DNA from 2 places in the Streptomyces sp. NPDC007971 genome. Region 1 is predicted to be linked to the other one. Evidence: riboswitches for the same ligand, from Rfam matches in the RefSeq annotation. Region 1 holds a riboswitch; the other holds the start of a gene.
The links. A riboswitch is a leader RNA that binds a small molecule or an ion and turns the genes downstream of it on or off. The one in region 1 is predicted to bind cyclic di-AMP.

Region 1 (5,695 bases):
CCATCATAACGTCACGTACGTCCTGTACATTTTTTACAGAAGTGGGGCCGCCGGTGCCCCGCCCGGAGGAGGGGTACACCCATGACCCGACCGTCCGCCCGTCATGTCCTGCCCGAGTTCAGCGAGCGCACGAGCACGGGCCACCGCACGCTCGATCCGTACTCGAAGCTGTTCGAGAGCCGGGTCGTCTTTCTCGGGACGCCCCTCGACGACACCGCCGCGACCGATGTGGTCACACAGTTCATGCAGCTCGAACACGCGGCACCGGACCGGGACATCACCCTGTACCTCAACTGCCCGGGCGGCTCGTTCACCGCCATGACCGCGGTCTACGACACGATCCAGTACGTCACGTGCGACGTGGAGACCTACTGTCTGGGCCAGGCCGCCTCGGCCGCCGCGGTGCTGCTCGCGGCCGGCACACCGGGCAAGCGGTTCATCCTGCCTAACGCCCGTGTGGTGCTCGAACAGCCCGCACTGCACGAACCGGCCCAGGGGCAGCCGAGCGACCTCGTCATCCAGGCCGAGGAGTTGACGCGGATGCGCTCCCTGATGGAGACGATGCTGGTGCGGCACACCGGGCGCACCGCCGAGCAGGTCCGCCAGGACCTGGAGCGGGACCTGATGCTGGATGCGCCGGGCGCGCTCGCGTACGGGCTCGTGGACGGCATCGTCCCGGGCCGCAGGGAGACCCCCGGCGCCGGGCACGCGGGGTGAGCCCCCGATGCTTCCACCCGAACTTCCGCCGCTGCCCGCACTGACCCGCGCCGAGGGCGAACTGATCGACCGTTACCTGGAGGCGGTCGACCTGCTGGGCCGGATCAACCCGGCGCAGTCCGGGGACACCTACCGCGGACTGCGCGCGGCGCAGGCCCTGGTGCGCAAGGCGTCCGAGCTGCGCGACGCCCTGACCCTGATGCACCAGCGGGGCGAGACGGAGCTGCATGGGGACACGCTGGCACGGGCCTTGCGGGTGCTGGACGGCGAGCGCCGTACTGCGCGCGTCACGCTCCCGCCCGACTGCGTCGGCTGATCCGGACGCGCGGGTGGCCCGTCGGGCCGCCCGCGTCGACCCGTCGCCGGGGCAGGACTTCAAACGGCCCGAACGGTCTACCGCCGACCGGGGTATCTCGCGATCGTTTTCCGGGCGTTCGGACTTGCACGCACCACGCGTTTGAGGCTCGTGCATGCATGCTCCGCCCCAGGTCGGGGGCTACGTGCGGGACCTGACGATGACTCGAACATGGTGGTGTCCACCCGAACGGGTGAGTGGTGAGTAACGCCACAAATCCCCGATTCCGTTGGGATTTTCGGACAGCTGTGAGTCAAGATCCCTGTCTGACGACAAGCCCCCGCCACCGCGGCGGGGCGGTCCGGGCGGACGCCGAGTCCTGCCGCCGCCCGGATGACCGGTCGACAGAAGTGGATCGGCAGGAGTGGAGGACCCGAGCAAGACGGGTCGCCGGGACGGACGTTCGTCGCAGACGGACGGTCGTGCCGAGCAGCCCTTGGGGTGAAGCCGTGGCAACGCGGCCGGGCAACTTCGCCAGCCCGAATCCGACAGGTCATCCTTCACAGGCGGCTGACGAAGGGTTGCGCATGACTGCGCTCAATCGTGTCCCGTCGCTGATGGCCCGGGCCGGCACGGCCTCGGCCCTCACCCTCGCCGCCGTGGGCGGCTCGATCATGGTCCCGGGGCTTGCCACCGACGCCTCGGCCGCCACCATAGCGACGAAAGCCCTCCAGATCGCGGCGTCCAAGAAGGGTTCCCCCTACCAGTACGGGGCCACCGGGCCGCGCCGGTTCGACTGCTCGGGGCTGACGCTCTACTCGTTCAAGAAGGTGGGCAAGAAGCTGCCGCGTACGGCCGCCCAGCAGTACAACAGGACGCATCACATCTCGGCCGGGAGCCGCAAGGCCGGCGATCTGGTGTTCTTCCACTCGGGTTCCAGCGTCTACCACGTCGGTATCTACGCGGGGAAGAACAAGATCTGGCACGCACCGAGGACCGGGGCCGTGGTGCGGCTGGAGAGGATCTGGACCAGGAGCGTCTGGTACGGCCGGGTCAGCTGACCCGGGCTCAGCGCAGGAGCGGCTCCAGCAGAAGAGCCGCTCCCAGCGCCGTCAGCGCCACCCCGGTGCCCGCCTGCAGCATGCGGGCGGCCCGGGGTCGGCGCAGCCACCTGCCGAGCCGGTCCACCAGCAGGGCCACCACCTGGAACCAGGCCAGCGCGATCACGCAGACGATCAGCGCGAGCAGCAGTGTCCTGGGCAGGGCGGAGCCGCCGGACGGCACGAACTGGGGCAGCAGGCTGAGGAAGGTCAGTGAGGCCTTCGGGTTGAGGACGTTGGTGACGAAGCCCTGCCGGAGCGGGTGCCCGGCCGAGTGCGCGGCCGACGGGTGCCCGGCCGAGGCCGCGTCCTCGGCGGCGGACCGCCGTAGCGGCCACAGGGTCCGCAGCCCGAGCTGCAGCACATAGGCACCGCCCAGCAGTTGCAGCGCGCGAAAGAGCGCGGGTACGGCGACCAGCACCGCCGCGACCCCGGCCACCGCGAGTGTGGTGTGCACGAGGAGGCCCGCGGCGATCCCGAGCCCGCAGACCGCGCCGGCCCGGCGGGAGACCAGGGCGTTGCGGACCACCACCGTGAAGTCGGCGCCGGGCATGGCGACCAGACCGGCGGCGATCCCGGTGAAGGCGATGAGCTGTCCGTCCATGGGCCCCAGACTGCCCGGCCGTAGCCTTCATCAGGTATTTAGAATCATGGAGGTCTGCCTGAAGCAATGCTTTAGGCTGGCGCCATGTACGACCCGACCCGGCTCGCCGCGCTCGTCGCCGTCGCGGAGGCGGGCTCCATCACCCGGGCCGCCGACCGGCTCGGCTACACGCCGCCTGCACTGTCCCAGCAGCTGGCCAAGCTGGAGCGGGAGGCCGGCACGGCGCTGCTGGTGCGTCACCACCGCGGGGCGCGGCTGACCGAGGCGGGCGAAGTGCTGGTGGCGCGGGCCCGTCGGGTGCTGGACGAGATGGAGCAGGCCCGGCACGAGCTGGCCCGGCTGACCGGGCTCACGGGCGGGGTGCTGCGGCTGGGGACGTTCCCGACCGCGGGCGTCCATCTGCTGCCGCCGGCGCTGAGCGCGTTCCGCCGGGCGCATCCGGACGTCCGGCTGTCGGTCGCCGACTACGACCCGCCGTCGGGGGTCACGGCGGTGGCGGCCGGTGAGGTGGACCTGGCGCTGACCCACACCTACCACCCCGCCGAACCCGTCCCCGTGCCCTCCTCGGTCGCTCTGGAGCCGGTCCTGGAGGAGGAGCTGGTGCTGGTGACGGCTCCGGGCCACGTCCTGAGCAGCGCCTCGTCCCGGCTGCCCCTGGCGGAGCTGGCGGGGCAGCCGCTGATCAGCATGGCGCCGCACCATCCCGCCCGGCGAGGGGTGGAGGCGCTGCTGGCCGAGGCGGGCGCCACCGCGGCGCTGCTGGTGCCGACCCCCGGGTACGCCGTTGTGTGCGCACTGGTCAGCGCCGGGCTCGGGGTGGCCCTCGTACCGGAGATGGTGGCGCGGACCGCCGTCACTCCGGTCGGGGTACGTCCGTTGGAGGGGGGACGGCTACGGCGCACGATCTCGGTCGCCTTCCGGGCCGACGAGGTCGCTCCGGCGGTGGAGGCGTTCCGCGCTCTGCTGCACGGGGCCTTCGGCCGGGCGCAGCACGCCCCGGAGCGTCAGCGCCCGTCCCGGTGAACCGTCCCCCGGCCGGGTGGGCTTGGCCCTGCGGACTGCGACGGTGGGGGTGGCGGGACGCCGTCCTGGGGCCCCCGTGGACGCCCGGGCGCGCTCTAGGGGTCCGGCTGGCCCGCCGCGACCGGCTCGGCCGGGAGGGCCCACGGCAGCTCGATGGAGACCGTCTTGCCGCCCTCGCGGGTGGGGCGGACGCGGAGCTTGCCGCCGCACTCGGCGGTGAGCCAGCGGATGATGACCATGCCGCGCCCGTTGTCCTGCTGGACGGCTGCGGGCAGTCTCTTCGGAAAGCGCGGATGACTGTCCGTCACACCGATGCGGAGTTGTTCGTCGTGGTGCAGGGCGATGTCGACGGTGAAGGTGGGTGACTGTCCGAAGGTGTGCTGTACGGCGTTGGTGGCGAGTTCGGAGACGATCAGCCGCACGGTGTCGGCCGCGTCGGTGTCCGGTGGCAGACCCCACTCCGCGAGGGTCCCCACCACGTAGGAGCGGGCCGCGGAGACCGAGGCGGGATCGCTCGGCAGAGTGACGGATGCTTCCAGATGGTCTGCCATGGCGACGTCGTCCCTTTCCCACGGGCCCGCAGTCCGGCGAGGAGCGGATGGTTCGAGTACGGTCCCGCACTGGTGCTTCGTCGCCAGACTGCCATTACCGGGCCGGTCTGGGGAGCGATCCACCGGGATATGCATATATCTGTCGCTCAAAGCGGTGAACTCTGCGACGGGAGACCGTATTTGGGCGGCCCGTAAGGAGTAAGGAGTACCCCATGCAGAACGGTCCCGCGGTACGGCGCCGCAAACTCGGCGCCGAGCTGCGCACGCTGCGCACGGGGACGGGGCTCACCAGTGGCGAGGCGGCCCGTCTGGTGGGCTGGCACCAGTCGAAGGTGAGCCGCATCGAGACCGGCGCGAGCGGTGTGAAACCGGCCGATGTGCGGTTACTCCTGGATGCCTACGGGGTGCGGGACGGGCAACTGCGCGAGTTGCTGCTGATGTTGGCGGGGTCCGAGGAGGCGGGCGGGCGCAGCCGGTGGTGGCACGCCTACCGGGGGATCCTGCCGCCCACCTACCGCGATTTCATCAGCCTGGAGTCGCAGGCGAGCGAGATGCGCACGCTGGAGACCACGGTGGTCCCGGGGCTGCTGCAGACGCCCGAGTACGCCCGCGCGGTGACCCGGGCGGCCGTGGAGGGGGTCGACGAGGAGCGGCTGGACGCGCTGGTGGAGGTGCGGCTGGCCCGGCAGGACGTGCTGCGCCGGGATCCCCCACTGACGCTGAGCGCGGTGCTGGACGAGGCGGTCCTCAAACGCGACGTCGGCGGACCGGAGGTGATGGCGCGGCAGCTGGCCCGGCTGGTCGAGGCCGCACGGCTGCCGCAGGTGCGGCTCCAGGTGCTGCCGTTCGCCGCGGGGGCGCATGTCGGCCTCACCGGCCCTTTCGTTATCTTCTCATTTCCGAGCACTTCTGATCTGGATGTGGTTGTTCTCGACCAGCTGACGAGTAGCCTCTATCTGGAACGGAAAGAAGACCTCATGGCCTACTCCGAGGCCTTCAACACCCTTCAGATCCACGCCCTTTCCCCCGAGGACTCGTTGGATTACATCGCCGGGATAGGTGACGGCGCGTAAGGAGGCACCATGCCAGCACTGCCTCGGAACGTCCCTGCAAGTACCGATCTGCACGAGGCGCGATGGCTGCGCAGCAGCTACAGCACCGGAGCGAACAACTGCGTGGAGACGGCTCGGCCGCACTCCGGCCCGTGGGCCGGACTGCTCGCCGTGCGCGACTCCAAGGACCCGGCCGGACCCGCGCTGCTCTTCTCCCCCGGGAGCTGGGCGGGGTTCGTGACCGCGCTCCGGTGATCCCAGTCCCCACCGATCGGAGAGATCCGACACCGGTCGGACCGACCCGACCCGACCGACATGACCGACCGGACCGAACAGACCGACTCGACTGACTC
Region 2 (5,695 bases), on a different contig from region 1:
AGCCGGGGCCCTGGCGCAATCTGCTCTTCGCCTTCGCCTGGGGCGCCTGCGCGGCGGCGCTGATAGCCATCGTCGCCAACAGTTTCGCGACGAAATGGATCGCCACGGCGACGGCCGACCCGGCCAGTGCCGACACCCTCGGCGCGACCGTGATAGCGCCGGTCGTGGAGGAGTCCGCCAAGGCCGCGGCCGTGCTGCTGGTCTTCCTCTTCCGCCGCCGTGACTTCACCGGGATCGTCGACGGCGTCGTCATAGCCGGGCTCACCGCCACCGGGTTCGCCTTCACCGAGAACATCCTCTACCTGGGCACGGCCTTCGGGACCGACCAGATCACCGGCGACCGCGGCATCGCCTCCGTCACCGCCGCCACCTTCTTCGTGCGCATCGTGATGTCGCCGTTCGCGCACCCCCTGTTCACCGTCCTCACCGGCATCGGTTTCGGCATCGCGGCGCTCTCGGCCGAGAGGCAGCACGTCCGGCGCGTCCTGGTCCCGCTCGGCGGGCTGCTGCTCGCGATGAGCATGCACGCCTTCTGGAACGGCTCCTCGACCTTCGGCGAGTACGGCTTCTTCGCCGTCTACGGCGGCTTCATGGTGCCCACGTTCGGGCTGCTGACCTGGCTGGCGGTCTGGACGCGGCAACGGGAGCTGCGGACCGTGCGGGAGGAACTGCCGGCGTACGTCCACGCCGGATGGCTGGGGCCGGCCGAGCCGTTCGTGCTCGGGTCGATGCGGGCGCGGCGAACGGCGCGGGACCATGCCCGCAGGCACTTCGGGGGGCGGCCGGCCGCGCGGGCGGTGGCACAGTACGAGGCGTACGCCACCTCGCTGGCGTTCCTGCGGCAGCGGGGGCGGCGCGGGCGGGCCGGGGCCGACTTCGTCGCGCGGGAGCAGGAACTGCTGGCCGAGCTGTGGAAGCGCCGGGAAGTGGCCCGGCCGGCGCTGGAGCACGCGGCGCTGTCGGCCGCCCCGGCCCAGCCGCTGTACGGGGCGCCGGTGGCCTACTGGTACGGCCATCCGGCAGCGCCCCATCCCGCGTACAACCCCTATCGCACCTAGGCAGATCGCACCTGGACAGGGTGTGCAGGGGCAGCCCGGGCAAGGGTTGCGGAGGGCATCCGGCGCCCGACCAGCCAAGCCCACCCGAAGTCGGCGTCCGATCGGGTGGGCTCAGGCCGAAGTCGGCGTCCCACCAGCCAAGCCCGACCCGAAGTCGGCGCCCGGTCGGCTGGGCTCAGGCCGATGCCTCCGTGAGCTGCTTCAGCTCCTCGTCGGTCAGTCGCAGCTCCGCGACCTTCAGCAGTGCCGGAAGCTGTTCCGGGGTGCGTGCCGAGGCGATGGGGGCCGTCACCGTGGGCTGGGCGGCCAGCCAGGCGAGGGCGACCGTGGCCACGGGGGCCTCGTGGGCGGTGGCGATCTCGTCCAGGGCCGTGAGGACCCGCCGGCCGCGCTCGGACTGGAGGTGCCTCGCGGCCGCACCGGCGCGGGCGCTGTCGACCGTCGTACCGGGGCGGTACTTGCCGGTGAGGAAGCCGGAGGCGAGCGCGTAGTAGGGGACCGCCGCGAGGCCCGCGCGGGCGGCGACGTCCTGCAGCGGGCCCTCGTAGGTGTCGCGGGAGACCAGGTTGTAGTGGGGCTGGAGGGCGACGTAGCGGGCCAGGCCCTCGCGCTCGGAGAAGTCCAGAGAGGCCCGGAGCCGCTCGGGGGTGATGTTGGAGGCGGCGATCTGACGGACCTTGCCCGCCTTCACCAGGTCGTCAAGGGCGCCGATGATCTCCTCGACGGGGACCTCGGGCTTGTCGTAGTGGGTGTAGTAGAGGTCGATGTACTCGGTGTCCAGGCGGCGCAGGGAGGCGTCGGCAGCGGCCTTGATGTTGGCCGCGGACAGGCCCTGGTACTCCGGGTGCTGGCTGACCTTGGTCGCGATGACGACGTCGGAGCGGTTGCCGCGGGCCCTGACCCACTTGCCGATGATCGTCTCGGACTCGCCGCCCCTGTTGCCCTCGGCCCACGCCGAGTAGGCGTCGGCGGTGTCGACGAAGTTGCCGCCGGCGGCCGTGTAGGCGTCCAGGACGGCGAAGGAGGTGTCCTCGTCGGCGGTCCAGCCGAAGACGTTGCCGCCGAGGGCGAGCGGGAAGACGCGGAGGTCGGAGGAGCCGAGGGTGCGGCGTGAGGCATGGGAGTCGGTCATGTCCCGGTTCAACGATCACATCCGTCCCGTCCATTCCGCGATTGCTGCGAATGGTGGGGGCCGGACGACCGGCAGCCCTGACGTCGGGGGGTTGTCGTCAGGGCTGCCGGGGACCGGATGAGGGGGTACCGGGGACCGGATGAGAGGGTGCCGAGGCTCAGGCGTCCCGGCCGGTCAGGGGTTGAGGCCCTTGTCGCGCAGCCACGGCGCCGGGTCGATGCCGGTGGCCTGGCCGTTCGGGTGGACCTCCAGGTGGAGGTGAGGCCCGGTGACGTTGCCGGTGGCGCCGATGCGTCCGATGACGTCTCCGGTGCTGACCTTCTGGCCGACGGAGACGCCGATCGAGGACTGGTGGCAGAACCACAGCTCGGTGCCGTCGTCCAGGGTGAGGACGGTGCGGTAGCCGTAGGCGCCGGCCCAGCCCGCCTGGGTGATGGTGCCGCTGTGGATGGCCTTGATGAGGGTGCCGGTGGGAGCGGCGAAGTCGAGGCCGGTGTGGTAGCCGGAGGACCACATCGAGCCGGGCTGGCCGAAGGTGCCGGTGATCGTGTACGAGACGACCGGCAGCTTGTACTCCTTGGCCAGGGCGGCCAGGCGCTCCTCCTCGGCCTTCTTCTTCGCGGCGGCCTCGGCCTTCTCCTTGGCGGCCGCGGCCTTGTCGGCGGCTTCCTTCTGCGCCTTGGCGGCCGCGGCGGCGCTCTGCTTCTCGGCGTCGGCGAGGGCGGCGGCGGTGGCCTTGCTGTCGGCCTTGCTCTGCTGCTGCTCGGCCTGCGCCATGATCCGGTTGCGCAGGGCCTCGCCTGCGTTGCCGCTCCGGTCGCTGTCGGCGGAGGTCACCCCGACCTTGCTCAGCGTGGGCGTCGTGGCCTTGGCCGCGTCGGAGGCGGAGGAGTCGTCGAACAGGGAGCCGACGGAGGGCAGGTCGGGCATCGAGAGGGACACCGGCGGCTTGCCGGTGTGGGCGCTGGCCATCCCGCCCGCGCCGACGGCGGCTATCACGCCGACGCCGAGGACGGTGGAGCTGCGGGCGAGTCCGCCGCGCTGCTTGGCGACGCGGTGCCGGCCCCGCACCGGGCGGACGGAGTCCTCGGTGGGGTTCCATTCCTCCCAGGGGCCCTCGTCAGTGCGGTGGTCGCCGTAGCCGAAGGTCTCGGTCTCGCGCTGAGCCGGGATGAACGGGGCTTCTGGGGCAGGCCGGTTGGACGCCACGAAGGCGTGCTCCTTTCCTTCCTCCGCCTACCGGGTTAGCTGACGGGTTCGGAGCGGAAGGTCTCCTACGCGCGTAAACCGGCCGTGGACTCGCAAAGTTCACGACGGTGTCTGCGCGATTCACCCCAAGGTGGTGGTTCCCCGGTTCCCTTGCGGGATTCGGCACGTGCGCACGGAGCCGCCTCGGGTGACGGCTGGGACGACCGCGCTGCGTTATCGAACGTTAATAGACCCACCTGTGAGATTCCAAGCCGTTCGGCTTGATCATTAACGTTCTTCGACGCGGACGTACGGGGTATGACCGGGGGAAAACGGGCGAGTTGACCGACGTTCAGCAGTCACAGAGGCTTTGATGGTGACTCAGATGTTATGCGGAGGGCTGTCGTCCGGTCACTGTGGGTCATGGGAGCCGGAGCCGGCCGGTCAGGGCCGCCGTACGGCCAGCAGCGCCATGTCGTCCGTCGTCCCTCCCCCGGAGTGCCGGCGCACCTCCGTGGCCAGGCGGCCGAGCAGGGCGCCCGGGTCGGGGAAGCTGCGCCCGGTGAGCCGCCGGGCGGGATCGTAGAAACGGCCGTGGCCGTCGCGGGCCTCGGACAGGCCGTCGGTGTGGAGCAGCAGGGTGGCGCCGCCCGGGAAGCCGTACTCCGTCGCCCGGTCGGGCCACAGGCCCAGGTCGCCCATGCCGAGCGGCAGTGCGGGCTCGCACGGGACCAGGGTGCGCACGGTGCCGTCGTCGTGCAGCAGCAGCGGCGGCGGGTGGCCGCGGTTGACGATCCGTACGGCCCTTTCGCCGTGCGGGAGTTCGGCGAGGACGGCGGTCGTGAAGCCCTCGAAGGCGTCGAGCCCCTCCCGTCGCGTGCCCTCGCGGGCCAGGGCGCGCTCCAGCCGCTCGGCCACCGCCTCCAGCGTGGCCTCCTGCTCGGCGGCCTCCCGGAACGCCCCGATCACCACGGCGACGGCGGCGACGGCACCGATGCCCTTGCCGCGCACGTCCCCGACGATCAGCCGGACGCCGTGCGGGCTGTCCTGCACCGCGTACAGGTCGCCGCCGATGAACGCGTCCCGCTGGGCCGCCTCGTAGCGGGCCGCGATGTCGAAACCGGCGATACGGGCGGCGGGTTCGGGCAGGACGGCCCGCTGGGCGGCCACGGCGATCTCCCGGGCGGAGGCCAGCCGCTGGTCGCCGAGGCGTACGACCTGGTTGATGACGGCGGCCAGCACGGCGACCGTGGCCACCGTGAACACCTCGGTGAACGTGCCGGCGTCCGGGCGCAGGCCGTAGCCGGCGTGCACCGCGACGGTGGCGGCCAGGGAGGCGAGGCCGGTGAGCACCGTGGTGCGCAGCGAGGACAGGGGCGCGGCGATCAGCGGGGCGGCGGTGAAGAAGGGCACGGCGGTGAAGGCGCGCGGGGTGAGCAGGTCGTAGACGATCCCGCCGCCGATCAGCAGCGCGGGCAGGGCGCCGACCAGGGCGCGGGGGGTCGGCCGGGGGCCGCGGCGCCCGTCCGGCGGGCGGGGTGCGGGACCGTCGCCCAGACCGGGGTCCGGGACGGGATCGCCGGGGAGCCGGCCGCCGGCCCTGGCGCGCGGGCTCTCCTCCTCCACCTCACCAGGACGCACTGCTCGTCTCCCGTGTTCTTGACGTACGTCCAGCGTGGCGGGGGCCACAACGGCGGGCGACTGCTGTGGACCGAGCGGATGACCGACTGTGATGTACGACACTCGGCGCGCCGGAGGGGGTGAGCGCAGGTCCGGGGCACGGCTACGGGGCCCGGGGGACGCGGGGACGAGGCGACGAGGCCCGAGGGGGCGTGGCACTGCCGCAGAAAACACTCAGGGCCGGGATCCATTGCTGGATCCCGGCCCTGAGTCTTCAGTAGCGGGGACAGGATTTGAACCTGCGACCTCTGGGTTATGAGCCCAGCGAGCTACCGAGCTGCTCCACCCCGCGTCGTTGTGTCTCTACTGTACTCCATCCGCAGGACACCGAGGACACAGGTGGGCGTGAGCCCCCGTTCAGGACAGCAGGTGGGCGTTCGGCGCCTTCGCGCGCGCCTCGTGTTCCGGCAGCAGGACGACGTCCACGCCCGCGCCCCGCAGGACCCCGCTGCCGTCGGCCGCCGTCACGAACGTGTCCGGCTCCCGCCAGGCCGTGACCACCCGGCGCACCCCGGCCCGCAGGATCAGCTCCGCGCAGGGTGCGGGGCGGGAGGCGCGGCGGGAGCAGGGTTCGAGGCTGCTGTAGACCGTGGCGCCCGCCAGGCGCGGGTCGGCCGGGCCGAGCTTGGCGAGGGCC

Region 2: another riboswitch for cyclic di-AMP. It lies ahead of ACFZCP_RS24870 (peptidoglycan DD-metalloendopeptidase family protein); the one in region 1 lies ahead of ACFZCP_RS35375 (NlpC/P60 family protein).

The regions. Positions count from the first base shown of each region.
Region 1 is NZ_JBIBJK010000021.1:126,738-132,432, reverse strand. Features, by position in the region: gene ACFZCP_RS35385 (ATP-dependent Clp protease proteolytic subunit) at 82-717, shown strand; gene ACFZCP_RS35380 (hypothetical protein) at 725-1,033, shown strand; cyclic di-AMP (ydaO/yuaA leader) riboswitch at 1,467-1,597, shown strand; gene ACFZCP_RS35375 (NlpC/P60 family protein) at 1,600-2,073, shown strand; gene ACFZCP_RS35370 (LysE family transporter) at 2,081-2,716, opposite strand; gene ACFZCP_RS35365 (LysR substrate-binding domain-containing protein) at 2,801-3,739, shown strand; gene ACFZCP_RS35360 (ATP-binding protein) at 3,835-4,290, opposite strand; gene ACFZCP_RS35355 (helix-turn-helix transcriptional regulator) at 4,503-5,363, shown strand; gene ACFZCP_RS35350 (DUF397 domain-containing protein) at 5,373-5,597, shown strand.
Region 2 is NZ_JBIBJK010000011.1:308,166-313,860, reverse strand. Features, by position in the region: gene ACFZCP_RS24880 (PrsW family glutamic-type intramembrane protease) at 1-1,058, shown strand, start outside; gene ACFZCP_RS24875 (aldo/keto reductase) at 1,234-2,190, opposite strand; gene ACFZCP_RS24870 (peptidoglycan DD-metalloendopeptidase family protein) at 2,365-3,399, opposite strand; cyclic di-AMP (ydaO/yuaA leader) riboswitch at 3,407-3,574, opposite strand; gene ACFZCP_RS24865 (SpoIIE family protein phosphatase) at 3,823-5,019, opposite strand; tRNA gene ACFZCP_RS24860 (tRNA-Met) at 5,277-5,350, opposite strand; gene ACFZCP_RS24855 (dihydrofolate reductase family protein) at 5,416-5,695, opposite strand, start outside.